2 regions of the Paucibacter sp. XJ19-41 genome follow, and region 2 is predicted to be linked to the other one. Evidence: predicted binding sites of a transcription regulator. Region 2 holds the regulator's gene; the other holds the start of a gene.
The links. The regulator HrcA, encoded in region 2, represses chaperone genes, less so after heat shock. The targets are predictions, from matches to a motif close to TTAGCACTCNNNNNNNNNGAGTGCTAA.
Positions count from the first base shown of each region.

Region 1: a site for HrcA is predicted at 5,142-5,168, ahead of groES (co-chaperone GroES). Genes of this name have one in related genera too.

Region 1 covers NZ_JAQOWX010000008.1:72,305-79,474, reverse strand. The annotation lists partial or broken gene PO768_RS03825 (GlxA family transcriptional regulator) at 1-137, shown strand, start outside; gene PO768_RS03820 (TetR/AcrR family transcriptional regulator) at 232-834, shown strand; gene PO768_RS03815 (SDR family oxidoreductase) at 930-1,631, shown strand; gene PO768_RS03810 (DHA2 family efflux MFS transporter permease subunit) at 1,645-3,054, shown strand; gene PO768_RS03805 (DUF3309 family protein) at 3,062-3,220, opposite strand; gene PO768_RS03800 (hypothetical protein) at 3,480-3,989, shown strand; gene PO768_RS03795 (hypothetical protein) at 4,021-4,455, opposite strand; gene PO768_RS03790 (hypothetical protein) at 4,515-4,709, shown strand; gene PO768_RS03785 (hypothetical protein) at 4,751-4,996, opposite strand; gene groES (co-chaperone GroES) at 5,267-5,557, shown strand; gene groL (chaperonin GroEL) at 5,607-7,170, shown strand, end outside.
Region 2 covers NZ_JAQOWX010000144.1:2,369-11,898, forward strand. The annotation lists gene PO768_RS25135 (universal stress protein) at 1-67, shown strand, start outside; gene PO768_RS25140 (tRNA-uridine aminocarboxypropyltransferase) at 80-823, opposite strand; gene PO768_RS25145 (hypothetical protein) at 857-1,159, opposite strand; gene PO768_RS25150 (DUF1428 domain-containing protein) at 1,383-1,751, opposite strand; gene PO768_RS25155 (hypothetical protein) at 2,418-2,972, shown strand; gene PO768_RS25160 (hypothetical protein) at 2,965-3,708, shown strand; tRNA gene PO768_RS25165 (tRNA-Ile) at 3,814-3,890, opposite strand; gene hrcA (heat-inducible transcriptional repressor HrcA) at 3,980-5,005, opposite strand; gene PO768_RS25175 (NAD kinase) at 5,075-5,950, shown strand; gene recN (DNA repair protein RecN) at 5,950-7,668, shown strand; gene rapZ (RNase adapter RapZ) at 7,665-8,561, shown strand; gene PO768_RS25190 (hypothetical protein) at 8,566-8,874, opposite strand; gene mutY (A/G-specific adenine glycosylase) at 8,914-9,530, opposite strand, start outside.

The DNA of each region.
Region 1 (7,170 bases), on a different contig from region 2:
ATCTGCAGGCGATACGGCTCGAACGAGCCCGCCAGGCGCAGGCCGCCGGCCTCGCGGCCAGCCAGGCAGCGCTGCAAGCCGGCTTCAGCTCGGACCAGCAGCTGCGCCGGGCCCGCCGCGCCGCCGCCCGCTGTTGAGCGGCCGGCAAAAGCCCTGAACCCGACAAGGCGCTTGACGCGGCCGCTGGTCGCAGCCTAATATGACGATCATCATATTTACAAACAAAGCCAAGTGACCGCCAGCACGCCCAGCCGCAAGGAACTGACCCACGAGCGCATCCTCGAGACAGCGGCGCGCGAGATCCGGCGCGTCGGCTACGGTGGCATCGGCGTGGCCGATCTGATGAAGCAGGCCGGCCTGACCCATGGCGGCTTTTACGCCCACTTCTCCTCCCGCGACGCGATGCTGGCCGAGGCCATGGAATGGGCGGGCCGTGACAGTGAGCGCAGGCTCACTTCGCGTTTGGCCAAGGCCGGGCAACACGGCAGCGACCCCTTTGTCGCGCTGGTCGAGGGCTATCTGTCACCCGCCCATCTGGCCGCCCCCGAGGCCGGCTGCCCGGTGGCGGCGCTGGCCTCGGAGATGCCGCGCCAGTCGGCCGAGGTGCTGGAGGCCGGGCGCAGCCGGGTCCAAGCCCTGATGACGCGGGTGCAGCAGGTGCTGCCCTCTGCCGATGCGGACCAGGCCCGCGTCATCGTCAGCAGCCTGGTCGGCGCGCTGCAACTGGCCCGCGCGCTGGGCGACAACGCCGACGGCCATGCGCTGCTGGCCGCCAATCGCCAGGCCTTGCTGGCCCGTCACGGGCAGAAGACCCGGTCCGCCCTCTCCCCTTAGGAACAGCGCAAGCCCCGGCATCAGAGACTTGCTTTCGCCTCAATTTATGACGATCGTCATATCTCCACTCAACCCCCTTGCCTGAAAGACCCACCATGAAGCTCGAAAACTCCGTTGTTTTGATCACCGGCGCCAATCGCGGCCTCGGTCTGGCCTTTGCCCGCGAAGCCCTGGCCCGCGGCGCGCGCAAGGTCTACGCAGCCGCCCGCGACCCGGGCAGCATCAGCCTGCCCGGCGTCGTGCCGATACGGCTCGATGTCAGCAATGCCGAGAACATCGCGGCGGTCGCGGCGCAGTGCAGCGATGTCAGCATCCTGATCAACAACGCCGGCATCGCCACCTTGGGCGGCTTCCTCGCGCCCGATGCGATCGAGGCCGCGCAACGCCAGATGGACACCAACTACTTCGGTCCGCTGCGCATGGCCCGCGCCTTCGCGCCGGTGCTGGCCACCAATGGCGGCGGCGCCTTGCTGAACGTGCTGTCGATCGCCAGCTGGATCAATGGGCCCCTGCTGGCCACCTATGGTGCGACCAAGTCGGCAGCCTGGGCGCTGACCAATGGCCTGCGCCAGGAACTCAGCGGCCAGGGCACGCTGGTGACCGGCCTGCATATGGGCTTTGTCGACACCGACCTGACCCAGGGCCTCGATGTGCCCAAGACCACGCCTGAGGCCGTGGTTGCCCAGGCCTTCGACGGCCTGGCCGCCGGCGCCACCGAGGTGCTGGCCGACGAAGTCACGCGCCAGGTCAAGCAGGGCCTGGCGGCCGGCGTCTATCTGCAGGCCTTGTCGCACTGAGCGGCCCCAAGCCATGAGCAGCCTCGCCGCCACCGCCACCCCGCCCGCTGACGCCGGCGGCACCCGTTCACCCTGGCCGGTGTTCTGGATTGCCAGCGTCGCCGTCTTCCTGGTCTCGCTGGACAGCACTCTGCTGTTCGCCGCCTTCGGCAGCCTGCGGGCCGCCTTTCCGGCGGCGACGGCGGCCGATATGTCCTGGGTGCTGAATGCCTACACGGTGGTCTATGCGGCGATGCTGATCCCGTCCGGCGGCCTGGCCGATGCGCACGGCCGCAAGCGCGTCTTCATGATCGGTGTCGTGCTGTTCCTGGCGGCCTCGGCGGCCTGCGGTATGGCCGGCAGCGTCGGCTGGCTGATCGCGGCGCGCGTGCTGCAGGCCATCGGCGCGGCGCTGCTGACGCCGGCCTCGCTGTCGCTGGTGCTGGCGGCGTTTCCGGCCTCGCGGCGCGCGGTGGCGGTGAGCTTGTGGGGGGCGGTCGGCGCGCTGGCGGCGGCGGTCGGGCCCAGCCTCGGTTCGCTGGTGGTCGACAGCATCGGCTGGCCCTGGGCCTTCTATCTGAACCTGCCGCTGGGCGCGCTGTCGCTGTGGTTCGGCGCGCGGCTGCTGGGCGAGGTGCGCCGGCCCGAGGCGCGGCGACCGCTGGATCTGGTGGGCATGAGCCTGCTGATCGTCGGGGTCGGCGCGATCACCTTGGCCATCGTACAGTCGGAGTCGCCGAGCTGGCGGCGCGACGAGCTGCTGATGGCCGGCGCGCTGGGCCTGGTGGCGCTGATCGGCTTTGTGCTGTGGGCCCGCCATGCGCCGGCGCCGCTGCTGGACCTGGCACTGTTCCGCAGCCGGACCTACCGCTATGTGAACCTGGCGACGCTGGCCTTTGGCACCGCGTTCGCGATGATGTTCTTCACCTTCTTCTTCTACATGGCGCAGATCTGGCATTACAGCCTGCCGCAGGCCGGCCTGGCCGTGACCCCGGGCCCGCTGCTGGTGATGCCTTCGGCCATCCTGACCGGCCGGCTCGCGGCCCGGCATGGCCACCGGCCCTTTCTGGTCGGCGGTGCGCTGGTCTATGCCTGCAGCGGCCTGTGGTTCTTACTGGTGCCGGGCGTCGAGCCGGCCTATCTGACGCAATGGCTGCCGGGCCTGCTGCTCAGCGGCATCGGCGTCGGCATGGTGCTGCCCTCGCTGTCGGGCGCGGCGGTGATGGGGCTGCCGGCCCAGCACTACGCGGTCGGCAGCGCCGTCAACCAGGCCACGCGCCAGATCGGCGCAGTGCTGGGTGTGGCGCTGACCGTGCTGCTGCTCGGCCATGCGCAGCTGCAGCGCGCCGACTTCGACGCGGTCTACGCCCTGCATGTGGGCCTGGCCCTGTTGACCGGCCTGCTGTGCCTGGCGGTCAATACCAAGCCGGCGGCGAAGGCCTGAGCAAGGCCTAGATCCGTCCCAGCAGCAGCAGGACGATCAGGATCACGACGATCAGTCCCAGGCCGCCGCTGGGGCCATAGCCCCAGTTGCGGCTGTGCGGCCAGGAGGGCAGCGCGCCGATCAGGAACAGGACGAGGACGATGAGCAGGATGGTGCTGAGTGCCATGAAGGTCTCCTTATGAAGACCTCGACAGTAGGGCCGCCCCGGCCGACCGACGGTAGTCCGGATACGCCATCGGGCGTAGTCTGGTAGCGGGTCGCGGCCGGGTTGGCGTCCTACACAGGTAGGAAACACCCTTGTCTGCCTCTTACGGCCGAGCCGGCGGCAGGCCACACGACGGATCCAAAGAAGGCGAAACTGGGGCATGGTCAGCCCACGGCAACCCAAGCTCGGCGCTGAACCTCATCGCCTCAAGGAGAACCCCATGTTCGGACTGACGACGCTCGGCTTCATCCACACCCTGATCAGCCTGGTGGCGCTGGCCGCCGCCCTGGTCGCCCTGCTGCGCGACAGGGCCATCCTGCCGGACCGGCCGGTCGGCAAGCTCTATATCTGGGCCACGGTGCTGACCTGCCTGACCGGCTTCGGCATCTTCGAGCACGGCGGCTTCGGCAAGCCCCATGTGCTGGGCATCGTGACCCTGCTGGTACTGGGCCTGGCCACCGTGGCCGGCCGCAGCCGGCTGCTGGGCCACGCCGCGCCCTATGTGCAGACGGTCAGCTACTCGCTGACGGTGTTCTTCCACATGATCCCCGGCGTCACCGAAACCTTCACCCGCCTGCCCAGCGGCGCACCGCTGTTCAGCAGCCCGGAGGACCCGAAGCTCGAGAAGGTGGTCGGTGTGATCTTCCTGCTGTTCCTGATCGGCGCCACGCTGCAGGTGCGCCGGCTGCGTGCGGCGCGCCGCACGGCCAGCCGGCCGATCAGCGCCTGAACGAACGAAGCCGGCCGCCGGGCGCGAGCGCTCAGGTCCTAGTTTGTGGGACCGACGACCCGGCACGCTTGAGCGCCGCCAGCGCCAACGCATGCGCTTGCACCAACTCCGGCGCCGCATCGAAATGCCAGAGATAGCGCGTCGTGAAGAGCTCGCTGCTGTGCCGGTCCAGGCTCAGCAGCTCGCGGGCGCGCTGGGCCACGGCCGCCGGGGCCGAGAGGGCGTCGCCGTCACCGTCCAGCGCCTCGTCCAGCATCACGATCAGACGGCTCAGCGGTTCGAGCCAACGCATCTCATCGGCATAGGCCATCACCTGCAGGAAGTCGCCGGACGACTGCCGGCCGTGCTGTTTCTCGTACTGGCGCCGCTCCAACTCGACCAGCACGCGATGCAGGTCGAGAAGCGCGATGCGCAGGGCTTGGCAGGGATCTTTTTGCATGGCTGGTGTCGGGAGGGTTTGCTCCATTTTCATATCCCTCCATACTGGGCCTGTCGCGAAGCATGGATTTCCGAGGAGCTTGCATCATGAGTGGACGCAGACAGCAGGACTTTCCGCCCGGCCTGCAGGGCGGACTCGAGCACGACAACGAAGACCATCGTCTCGGCGAGACGGGGCAGACCGGCCCGGAGGCACCGGGCGATGTCAATCGCAGCCATCCGGAGCTGGGCAATACCGGGGCGGATGGGCCGGTCGACAAGCCCGCCACGCCGAAGAGCTAGCGGCAGGGCCCCGGCCCCTGTTGCGACGGCCGGGAGGGGCTCTATTTGATGTCGAGGATCTTCATCGCCTTGGCCAGCGTGTCGACCGACTCCTGATGCTTGCCGGCCTTGTGCAAGGCTTCGCCGTCGGCGCGCAGCTTCTTCACATCACCGATCTGCTCGGCCGTGAGCTTGGGGCTCTTGGCCAGCACCTCGTCGATCTTCTTCATGTCGGCGGGGCAATGAAAGGCAAACGCCGCGCTGGAGGCCATCAAGGCGGCCGCAGCAAGGTAGGAACGTAGCTTCATGCTGATCTCCAGTCGGTTGCAGGGAGTGGATGAGGCAGCGGGCCTACAGCCCACGACCGAGTCTAGCCCCGGCCGCGGCCACTGTTTCGGCAGATTCATGCCCGCCCCTCTTGAAAGCCCTCGGCACAACCCTATACTCCGTCTGCTAGCACTCACCAAGATAGAGTGCTAACGATCCGAAACGGCTTCGCCATGACGGGTCTTCGCATGTGAATGGGTGCTCGATTCACAGTGCACCCATAGATCTAGCACCACTCTCAAGGAGATGAAATGAAACTGCGTCCTCTGCACGATCGTGTGATCGTCAAGCGTCTGGAACAAGAAACCAAGACCGCCTCTGGCATCGTCATCCCCGACAACGCCGCAGAGAAGCCCGATCAGGGCGAAGTCCTGGCCGTGGGCCCGGGCAAGCGCAATGAGAAGGGCGACTTCATCGCCCTGAACGTGGCCGTCGGCGACCGCGTGCTGTTCGGCAAGTACAGCGGCCAGACCGTCAAGGTCGACGGCGACGAACTGCTGGTGATGCGCGAAGAAGATCTGTTTGCTGTTGTCGCCAAGTAAGTCGGCGCACCCCAAGATCTGACACCTTAAAGAATTCGGAGAAATACACATGGCAGCAAAAGACGTAATCTTTGGCGGCGAAGCTCGTGCTCGCATGGTTGAAGGCGTGAACATCCTGGCCAACGCGGTCAAGGTGACCCTGGGCCCCAAGGGCCGCAATGTGGTGCTCGAGCGCTCCTTCGGCGCCCCCACCGTGACCAAGGACGGTGTGTCCGTGGCCAAGGAAATCGAGCTGAAGGACAAGCTGCAGAACATGGGCGCCCAGATGGTCAAGGAAGTCGCTTCCAAGACCTCGGACAACGCCGGTGACGGCACCACCACCGCCACCGTGCTGGCCCAGGCCATCGTGCGCGAAGGCATGAAGTACGTGGCCGCCGGCATGAACCCGATGGACCTGAAGCGCGGTATCGACAAGGCCGTCACGGCCCTGGTCGCCCAGCTGAAGGCCGCCTCGAAGGCCACCACCACCTCCAAGGAAATCGCTCAGGTTGGCACGATCTCGGCCAATAGCGATGTGGAAGTGGGCCGCATCATCGCCGAGGCGATGGACAAGGTCGGCAAGGAAGGCGTCATCACCGTCGAAGACGGCAAGAGCCTGGACAGCGAGCTGGACGTCGTCGAAGGCATGCAGTTCGACCGCGGCTACCTGTCGCCCTACTTCATCAACAACCCCGAGAAGCAAGCCGCGCTGCTGGACAACCCCTTTGTCCTGCTGTTCGACAAGAAGATCTCGAACATCCGCGACCTGCTGCCCACGCTGGAGCAAGTGGCCAAGGCCGGCCGTCCGCTGCTGATCATCGCTGAAGAAGTCGAAGGCGAAGCGCTGGCGACCCTGGTGGTCAACACCATCCGCGGCATCCTGAAGGTCGTGGCCGTCAAGGCTCCGGGCTTCGGCGACCGTCGCAAGGCCATGCTGGAAGACATCGCCATCCTGACCGGCGGCAAGGTCATCGCCGAAGAAGTCGGCCTGACGCTGGAGAAGGTCACGCTGGCCGATCTGGGCCAGGCCAAGCGCGTCGAAGTGGGCAAGGAAAACACCACCATCATCGACGGTGCTGGCGCCGCTGCCGACATCGAGGCTCGTGTGAAGCAAGTGCGCATCCAGATCGAGGAAGCCACCAGCGACTACGACCGTGAGAAGCTGCAAGAGCGCGTGGCCAAGCTGGCCGGCGGTGTTGCCGTGATCAAGGTTGGCGCCGCCACCGAAGTCGAAATGAAGGAAAAGAAGGCCCGCGTCGAAGATGCGCTGCACGCAACCCGTGCCGCCGTTGAAGAAGGCATCGTGGCCGGTGGTGGCGTGGCCCTGCTGCGCGCCAAGCAAGCCGCTGGCGAGATCAAGGGCGACAACGCCGATCAAGACGCCGGCATCAAGCTGGTGCTGAAGGCCATCGAAGCCCCGCTGCGCGAGATCGTCTACAACGCCGGTGGCGAAGCCTCCGTCGTCGTGAACGCCGTGCTGGCCGGCAAGGGCAACTACGGCTTCAACGCCGCCAACGACACCTATGGCGACATGATCGAAATGGGCATCCTGGACCCGACCAAGGTGACGCGCACTGCCCTGCAGAACGCCGCATCGGTCGCTTCGCTGATGCTGACCACCGAAGCCATGGTGG
Region 2 (9,530 bases):
GGTGCTGGGCGGAGCCACACGCGGGCTGCTGGACGCGATGACGGTGCCGGTGCTGATGTCGCACTGAGGCCTGCGGCCCTCAGCGCGGGGGCGCGGCCAGGTCGCGCAGCCGCTGGTGGGCCGCGTCCTGCGGATCCGCCGGCACGCTCTGCCGCGCGCTCAGGTAGCGGGCGCTGAACACATCCAGATAGGCCTCCAGCGTCTGCGCGGCGTGCAGATCGCCGGCCAGGGCCAGGCATAGCGCGGCCACTTCCGAGGTGCAGAAATGGTGCTCGTGGCTGGAGCGGCGCAGGCGGTAGCGCGAGAGCTGCTCGGGCCTCAGGCTCAGTACCGGCAAGCGGTCCAGATAGGGGCTTTTGCGGAAGATCTTGCGCGCCTCGGACCAGGTGCCGTCCAGCAGCACGAACAGCGGGCGGCGCCCGTCGGACGACGGCGGCGCGGGCTCGCTGACCACCCGCTCGGGCGCCGCCACGAACTCGCCGGGAAACACCAGATAGGGCTGCCACTGCGGATCGGCCAGCAAGGCCGGCAGCGCCGGATCAACAGCGACGCGGGACCAGGCGAAAGCGTGGGTCTGCGGAAGCACATCGGCCACCAGCCAGCCGGTGTTGCTGGGCTTGAGCGGCTCGAACTCGGCCATGATCAGGCACAGGGCCGAGCGCGGCGGTGCCGCCAGCTGCGGCCGCAGCGCACACATGCAGTGGCTGGGAATCAGGCGGCAGCGCGCACAGCGCTCCTTGCGGGGCGTGCCGCGATCGAGATGAGGGCGGGTGCTGCTGTGCGCGAGGCAGGCGGCACGCAGGCGGGAAACGGCATGGGGCATGCCGGGCAGTCTAGGGGCTGCCGGCGCCCCGGCTCAATCGCTCCAGCTGAGCATGGGGCCGAGCCGGCGCTGCGCGATGAAGACCGCCTCGCGCAGCGACAGCGCGGCACCGCCGTTGTGCCAGTCGGCATGGGGCAGGTCGAAGAGCACGTAGTAGCAGTCGGCGACGCGGTCGCGCGCGAGCTCGGGCGGGTCGTCGTCATCGCCGCTGCCCATGAGCAGGTGGTGGTGCACGATGCGGACATGGCAGGCGCTGACCCCGCCATGAAACCACAGGCCCTGCTTGACGCAGGGCAGGCGCTCGAGATCCTTGTTGTCCAGGTCTTCGGCCTCCATTGGGGGTCGCTGTGCGACTCAGGGGCTGAACAGTTCTGATGAAGGACCTGCAAGCAGGTAGGGGCGCGGCCGGTTCTTGATCCTCGCCCTGCCCGTCTTATTCAGGCCCGCCGTGCAGCGTATCAAGGCTTGCATGACCCTGTCGACCTATGTCGCCGACTTGCCGGCGCGCGAACAGGGAGTGTCGGCCGACTGGATGCTGGCGCCCCGGCGACACCCCTGTTCAGGCCTTCACTTCGACCACCTGCTCGAAGCCGCCGAAGATCATGCGTTTGCCGTCGAAGGGCATCGGCGGGTTGCCGGGTGTGGAGGGATCCATGCGCGGGTCTTCCATCATCTTCTTCATGCCTGCGTCGCGCGTGGCCTTGTCCGGCCATTCGACCCACGAAAAAGCCACCGTCTCCTCGGCCGTGGCCTGGACTGCGCGGCGGAAGTCGGTGACTTTGCCGTCGGGAACATCGTCGCCCCAGGCTTCGATCACACGGATCGCGCCGAGCTCGATGAATAGCGAATCGAAATGACGCGCGTGCTCTATGAACTGCTGCTTGTTGGCGGTGGGGACCGCGATCACGAAACCATCGATGTATGGCATGTCTTCACTCCTGTTCAGTTGAACGCTCGGCGCGCCCACCTGAGGGGGCGCCTCGCATCCCATCGACGAATGACCGGCATCCATATCGACATAGCACGCCGGCAGGGAGGACAAGCCTATTCGGAAGAATGACAGCCGGGTCAGCCGTCGCGGCGCCCTCAGCGTAGACGCTTCGCCCTTGCAGGTCACGCTCGAGCGTGCCGGACGGCCGTTTCGCTGTGGCGGCTCACTCGACCGCGCGGCAAAGCAAAGCTGAGATGTGATCGGGCTCGGGCTCGGACTCGAGCATTCTGCGCTCAGGAGCCACGCGAATTCCGGCCCGCTGCCCCCTGATCTGGACTGACGCCTGATCGCCCAGCCTGTGTCCATCTTGGAGACGCTGCGCCCTGCCTGGGCCGCCGCCACGGCGGCAAGGAAAGGCGAAAAGGGTAAACCGCCTCAAGCGGAACCCGACTGGGTACCCTTCTTTCACCGCAAAGCCTGAATTTGGCCGCAAGAATCTTCCCATCGCCTCGACCCCTTGTGGCTATCCCCGATGAACAATGGGGCCCAAGGCAACCGAGCACCCAGAAGATTCCCCGGCACATATTCGATAAAACATGACCCATTGACACGAATGATTTGACTCATAAAATGATCGAATATCATCCACAGGAGTCATTAGTTATGAGCTCTGACGCAGCAAAGGAATTCGGCGCCATCCAGGCCATCCACGGCGCGCTTGCGCCGCTCGACGAAGAAGCCCAGATGCGCGTCCTGACGTACATCGCAAGCCTGCTCGGGATCAACCCGAAGTTCGCTGGCGGTCGCGCCGCACCCCATGCCGCGTCCCCTGCGGCGGACACCGCCCCTACGGCCGGCAACGAGCCCGAGTCAGGTGGTGCGGATGCGACGCCGAAGAGCCCAGCGACTTACGGCACGTTCGCGGAGCTCTACGCCGCAGCCAATCCCAAGACCAATGCAGAGAAAGCGCTGGTGGTTGGCTACTGGCTGCAAGTCTGTGAGGCGGCCGAGAGCTTCAACGCAGCCCAGGCCAACAAAGAGTTGACGCACCTCGGACACAAGCTCGCGAACATCACCGACGCGATTGACCAGATGAAGAACCAGAAGCCGATGCTCATGCTGCAACTCAAGAAGAGCGGCAGCAGCCAGCAAGCGCGCAAGCTCTACAAGGTCAGCCACGAAGGCATCAAGCGCGTGGAGGCAATGATCCGTGGATGAGGCCCGCCTCGCAGATGCGCTGAAGGGCCTGCTCGGCCCTACTCTGTCTGCCGATTTGGCTGCCGATCTAGTGAAGATTCGACGCGACTGTGCGACTCGAACACTTGAGCGCGCCGGCCCCGGGAAGTTCGTGGAGACATTCGTTCAGTGCCTTCAGTTCATCGACACCGGGACATTCGAGGCAAAGCCGAGTGTCGATGACTACCTTGGCAAGAAGGTCGAGAACACCGCGTTGCACGAAGGGCTCCGTATCTGCGCGGCTCGCGTTGCGCGCTCGATGTACACCTTCCGCAACAAGCGAAACATCGCACACAAGAACGACGTTGATACGAACAGCCACGACTTGGCCTATGCCCACCAAGGTGCGGCCTGGATAACGGCCGAACTGCTTCGCCATGCCACGGGCATCTCAATGCAGGCAGCCGGGGCGTTGATCGCGCTGGTGCAGGCTCCCGTCGGCACGCTTGTCGAGGAGATCGCCGGCACGCGGCTCATTCACGCCGATGTTCCGGTGAAGGCTGAAATCCTGATCCTTTTGCATAGCCACTATCCGGACGTGACGCCTGTGGACTCGGTGCTTAAGAGCCTGAGCCGCCGCAGCCCCGGTACGGTCCGCAATCGCCTGCGTGACCTCCATGTCGAGAAGCTCGCTCATGGAGATGCCAAGGCGGGATACCGACTGACACAAGCCGGTCACGCGGCAGCGGTGGCGGAAATCAAGGCGCTGACCCTCTAGCAGCGAACCCCGCCGAACCCCATCCGGGGTCCGATTCGGGGTCCAATCAGAACTGGACCAACGCGCCAACCTGCACGCAAGCCCTTGTCCTGATTGATTTATTTTTGGTAGGCCGTGCAGGACTTGAACCTGCGACCAAAGGATTATGAGTCCTCTGCTCTAACCAACTGAGCTAACGGCCCCCTGGGGGAATACCGGCCTTGCACCGGAAACCGCGCATTGTATAGGCGCGGTCGCGACCTCTGCCCGATGCGCTGCGCGGCCTGTTCGTCTACTTCTGCGACAGCGCGTTCGTCACCATCCGCGAGGTGATGTCGACGATCTGGATCATGCGGTCGTACGCCATACGGGTCGGGCCGATCACGCCGAGGGTGCCGACCACCTGGCCGTCGACCTCGTAGGGGGCGGAGACGATGGACAGCTCCTCGAAGGGCACGACTTGGCTCTCGCCGCCGATATAGATGCGCACACCCTCGGCGCGGCTGGAGACATCGAGCAGGCGCATCAGCTGGGTCTTCTGCTCGAAAACATCGAACAGGCGGCGCAAGCTGCCCATATCGTTGCTGAAGTCCTGCATCGTCAGCAGATTGCGTTCGCCGGAGATCACGACGCGCTCTTCCTCGTGCTCCAGCGCCTCGGTGCCGACCTGCACGGCCGCGCTCATCAGCCGGCCGATCTCGCCGCGCAGCGCATCGACCTCGCTCTTGATGCGCTCGCGCACCGCCTCCAGGCTCAGGCCGGCATAGTGGGCATTGAGCCGGTTGCTGGCCTCGGCGAGCTCGGGCTGGGTCAGGTCTTGCGCGGTGAAGATCACGCGGTTCTGCACATCGCCGTCGGGCGAGACCATGATGACCAGCACCCGGCGTTCGCCCAGGCGCAGGAACTCGATGTGATGGAACACGCTGGGCTTGCGCGGCGCGGTGACGACGCCGACAAAGCTGGACAGATTGGACAGCAGCTGGGCCGCGCTGGCGATCACGCGCTGCGGCTGGTCGGGCTGCAGCTGCGAGCTTTCGATGGGCCGCAGGTCGGCGCCGACGATGGAGGCGGGCTGGGCCGTCAGCATGGTGTCGACGAACAGCCGGTAGCCACGCGCGGTCGGGATGCGGCCGGCGCTGGTGTGCGGGCTGGCGATCAGACCCAGCTCCTCCAGGTCGGCCATCACATTGCGTATCGTCGCCGGGCTCAGCTCCAGGCCCGAGGCCTTGGACAGCGTGCGCGAACCCACGGGCTGGCCGTCCGCGATATAGCGTTCGACCAGGGTTTTCAGCAGTGATTTGGAGCGCTCGTCGAGCATGGTTTTCATTGTACGGACTACCGCGCCCGAGTCAGCGTGTGTTCACATCGCTGTGGTGTAATTCTGCGCATGGCCAAGCGTTTTCAACATGTCGCGATCGTGGGCAAGCATCAGGCCCGGGGTATACGCCCGGTACTCGAGGAAATTGCCGACTTCGTGACCGGCCTGGGGCTGGATGTCTCGCTGGAGCGCGACACCGCGCTGAATACCGGCATTACCGACTTCGAAGCCCTGTCCAACGAGGAGATGGGCGCGCGCTGCGACCTGGCCATCGTCGTCGGCGGCGACGGCACGATGCTGGGCTTTGCCCGCGAGATGGCCCGCTACGGCACGCCGCTGGTGGGCATCAACCAGGGCCGGCTGGGCTTCATCACCGACATCTCGGTCGAGAAATTCCGCGAGGCGCTGGCGCCGATACTGGCCGGCGACTTCGAGATGGAGCAGCGCGCAATGCTGGAAGGCGCGGTCTGGCGCGACGGCGAGGTGATCTTCTCGGGCCTGGCGCTCAACGATGTGGTGGTCAGCCGGGGCGCGACGGCCAGCATGGTGGAGATCAAGGTCGATGTGGGCGACGAGTTCGTTGCCAATATGCGGGCCGACGGCGTGATCGTCGCCTCGCCCACCGGCTCGACCGCCTACTCGCTGTCCTCGGGCGGGCCCATCCTGCACCCCAGCATCGCCGGCTGGGTCTTGGTGCCGATTGCCTCGCATGCCTTGTCCAACCGCCCCATCGTGCTGCCCGATACCGGCGAGGTCAGGCTGGAGATCGTGGCCGGCCGCGATGCCAGCGTCAATTTCGATATGCAAAGCCTGGCCAGCCTGCTGCACGGCGACCGCATCACGGTGCGGCGCTCGGCCCACAAGGTCTGCTTTCTGCATCCGCAGGGCTGGAGTTATTACGCGACCTTGCGCCGCAAGCTGCGCTGGTACGAGGGAGTGTCCTGATGCTGCGCCGACTGAGCCTGCGCGATTTCGTCATCGTGCCGGAGCTGGAGCTCGACTTCGCCGGCGGCTTCGCCGTGCTCACCGGCGAAACCGGCGCCGGCAAGTCCATCCTGGTCGATGCCTTGCAGCTGGCGCTGGGCAGCCGTGGTGACGCCGGCGTGGTGCGCGAAGGCGCGGCGCGGGCCGAGATCAGCGCCGAATTCGACTGCCCGGCCCGTCTGAACAGCTGGCTGGACGAGGCCGGCTTCGACAAGGGCGACAGCCTGCTGCTGCGCCGCGTCATCGATGCCCAGGGCAAGAGCCGCGCCTGGATCAATGGCAGCGCGGCCACCGTGGCCCAGCTGCGCGAGACGGCCGACAGCCTGCTCGACATCCATGGCCAGCATGCCTGGCAAGGCCTGACCCGCCCGGCCTCGGTGCGCGCGCTGCTGGACGCTTTCGCCGGCCTCGACAGCGCGCCGCTGGGCCAGGCCTATGCGCAATGGAAGCTGCTCAGCGAACGGCTGGAGGCCGCGCAGACCCGCTCAGGCGAGCTGGGCCGCGAGCGCGAACGCCTGGCCTGGCAGATCGACGAGCTGGCCAAGCTCTCGCCCGGCGCCCACGAGTGGGACGAGCTCAATAGCGAGCACCAGCGTCTCTCGCATGCCGCCGCGCTGATGGAGGGCGCGCGAGCCGCGCTGGAGGCCATCGAAGGCGGCTCCGGCGAGGCCGAACAGAGTGCCGAGAGCCTGACCGAGCAGGCGCTGGACAAGCTGCAGCAGGTGCTGGACTACGACAGCACGCGCCTGGCACCGGCGGTCGAGGCGCTGCAGGGCGCGCAGGCCCAGCTGCGCGATGCGGCACACACCCTGTCCACCTATCTGCACGGCGCTGATCTGGAGCCCGAGCGGCTGCAGGAACTGGACGAGCGCCTGTCGGCCTGGATGAGCCTAGCGCGGCGCTACCGCCGCCCACCGGCAGAGCTGCCGGCCCTGCTCTCGCAATGGCGGGCCGAGCTGGCGGCGCTGGACGAGGCCAGCGATCTGGCCGCGCTGGAGAAAAGTCTGACTGCGGCCCGCAGTGCCTTCGAGCGCGAGGCCAGGCGCGTCAGCCAGGAACGCGGCAAGGCCGCGCCCCAGCTGGCCGCCGCCGTCACGCAGGCGATGCAGCAGCTGGGCATGGCCGGCGGCGCCTTCGAGGTGGCCTTGCTGGCGCAAGACCAGCCGCAGAGCTTCGGCCTTGAATCGGTGGAATTCATGGTGGCCGGCCATGCCGGCAGCACACCGCGGCCGTTGGCCAAGGTGGCCTCGGGCGGCGAGCTCTCCCGCATCGCGCTGGCGATCGCGGTGACGACCAGCCAGCTTGAGCAGGACGGCGCGGGCACGCTGATCTTCGACGAGATCGACGCCGGCGTCGGCGGCGCGGTGGCCGAGACCGTGGGCCGGCTGATGAAGCAGCTGGGCCGCGAGCGCCAGGTGCTGGCCGTCACCCACCTGCCCCAGGTGGCCGCCTGCGCCGACCATCACTACCTGGTCTCCAAGGCCTTGCGCGCCGGCACCACCGCCAGCGAGGTGCAGGCCATTGCCGGCGAGACCCGGGTGCAGGAGATCGCCCGCATGCTGGGCGGCGAACGCCTGTCCTCGGCCAGCCTGGCCCATGCGCAGGAGATGCTGGCGCTGTCGGCGACGGGCGCACCGCGCGGCCAGCAAGATATCAAGAACAGGACGACGAAATCATGAGTGGCACGGTTCCGCAAAGCGATGTGGTGCTGGTCACCGGCATGGCCGGTGGCGGCAAGTCGGTGGCCATGCATGCGCTGGAGGACGCGGGCTTCTTCTGCGTCGACAACCTGCCGCCCGAGCTGCTGACCCCTTTCCTGGCGGTCGAGAAGCAGCGCGGTGAGCGCCGGGTCGCGATCGCGGTCGATGTGCGCAGCGAGGGCTCGCTGCCGCATCTGCTGCCGCTGATCAAGCAGCTGCGCGGCGAAGGCGTCGCGGTGCGCTCGATCTTTCTGGACGCCAATGACGAGACCCTGGTGCGGCGCTTCTCCGAGACCCGCCGCCCTCACCCGCTGCGCAGCGGGCAGCGCGACGCGGGCAGCGATGGCGGGGATGCGCACCGCGCCCTGCTCGACGCGATCTCGCTGGAGCGCGAGCTGCTGGCCGCGCTGCGCGTCGAGTCCACCGTGATCGACACCAGCCTCTTGCGCGCGGCCCAGCTGCGCGCCTGGGTGCGCGATCTGGTCTCGGTCAAGGGCGAGTCACTGACCCTGGTGTTCGAGTCCTTCGCCTTCAAGCATGGCGTGCCCAGCGATGCAGACTTCGTCTTCGATGTGCGGGTGCTGCCCAACCCCTATTACGACCGCGAGCTGCGCCCGCTGACCGGCCGCGATGCGCCGGTGGCCGACTATCTGCAGGCCCAGCCCGAGGTCAATCTGATGCTGGGCCAGATCAGCGGCTTTCTGCGCCAGTGGCTGCCCAATTTCGCCGCCGACCAGCGCAGCTATCTGACCGTTGCGATCGGCTGCACCGGTGGCCAGCACCGCTCGGTCTATCTGGTCGAGACCCTGGCCCGGCAGTTCGCCAGCCACGGCCATGTGCTGAAGCGCCACCGCGAGCTGGACGCCAAGTAGTCGCTCAGACGGCCCGCGATTCCTCGTCGCGGGCCGACATCAGCACCAGGGCGACGACGGTGACGACCGGGAACAGCAGCACCATGCCCACCGTCCAGCCCAGCAGCGGCCGGCCATCACGCTTGAGCGCCAGCGCCATATAGGTCCAGTGCGCGATCAGGCTGGCCGCCAGGCCCAGGGCCAGCAAGGTCATCTTGGCGCCGTTGACATCGTCTTCGGAGGCGCCGGCCGAGATCAGGAACCAGAGGCAGCAAGCCGCCACCAGCAGGGCGATCAGGGCGGATTCGACAGCGCTTTTGACCAGGGGCTTCATGCTTCGATGGATGATGGAATGCGGTGGCGCAGCATACGCCTAGACGATCAGCTTTTTCAACGGTGCCGGCAGCGCATAGTCAGCCAGCTTCTCACGCGCCACCCAGCGACCCGAGCCGACGACGGCCGCGCTGTCGAGCACGGCGCGGCGCGGATGCAGCACCCAGTCGAAGTGCGTCAACGCATGCTCGACCCTGGGCATCACCTCCAGCTCGGCGCCGACCAGCCGGGCCTGGCTCAGCATCGCCTGCTCGTCGTCGAACATCGGCAGCGTCCACAGGCCGGCCCACACGCCGGTGTCGGGGCGCTGCTGCAGCAAGACCTGACCCTCATGCTCCAGCCACAGCCACCAGTTCTCGCGCCGGCCGCGCTTGAGCTTTCTGGTCTTGACCGGGTAGCGCGTCGGCTCGCCCTCGGCGCGGCCACGGCACAGCTCGCTGACCGGGCATAGCAGGCACTGCGGCGCGCGCGCGGCGCACAGGCTGGCGCCCAGATCCATCAGGCCCTGGGTATAGGCGCCGATATCGGCGGCCGCTGTAGGCAGCAGATCCGTCGCATGCCGCCACAGCAGCTTCTCCTGCGCGCTGCTGGCCATATCGCCGTCGAAGGCCAGCAGCCGGCTCAGCACCCGCTTGACGTTGCCGTCCAGGATCGCGA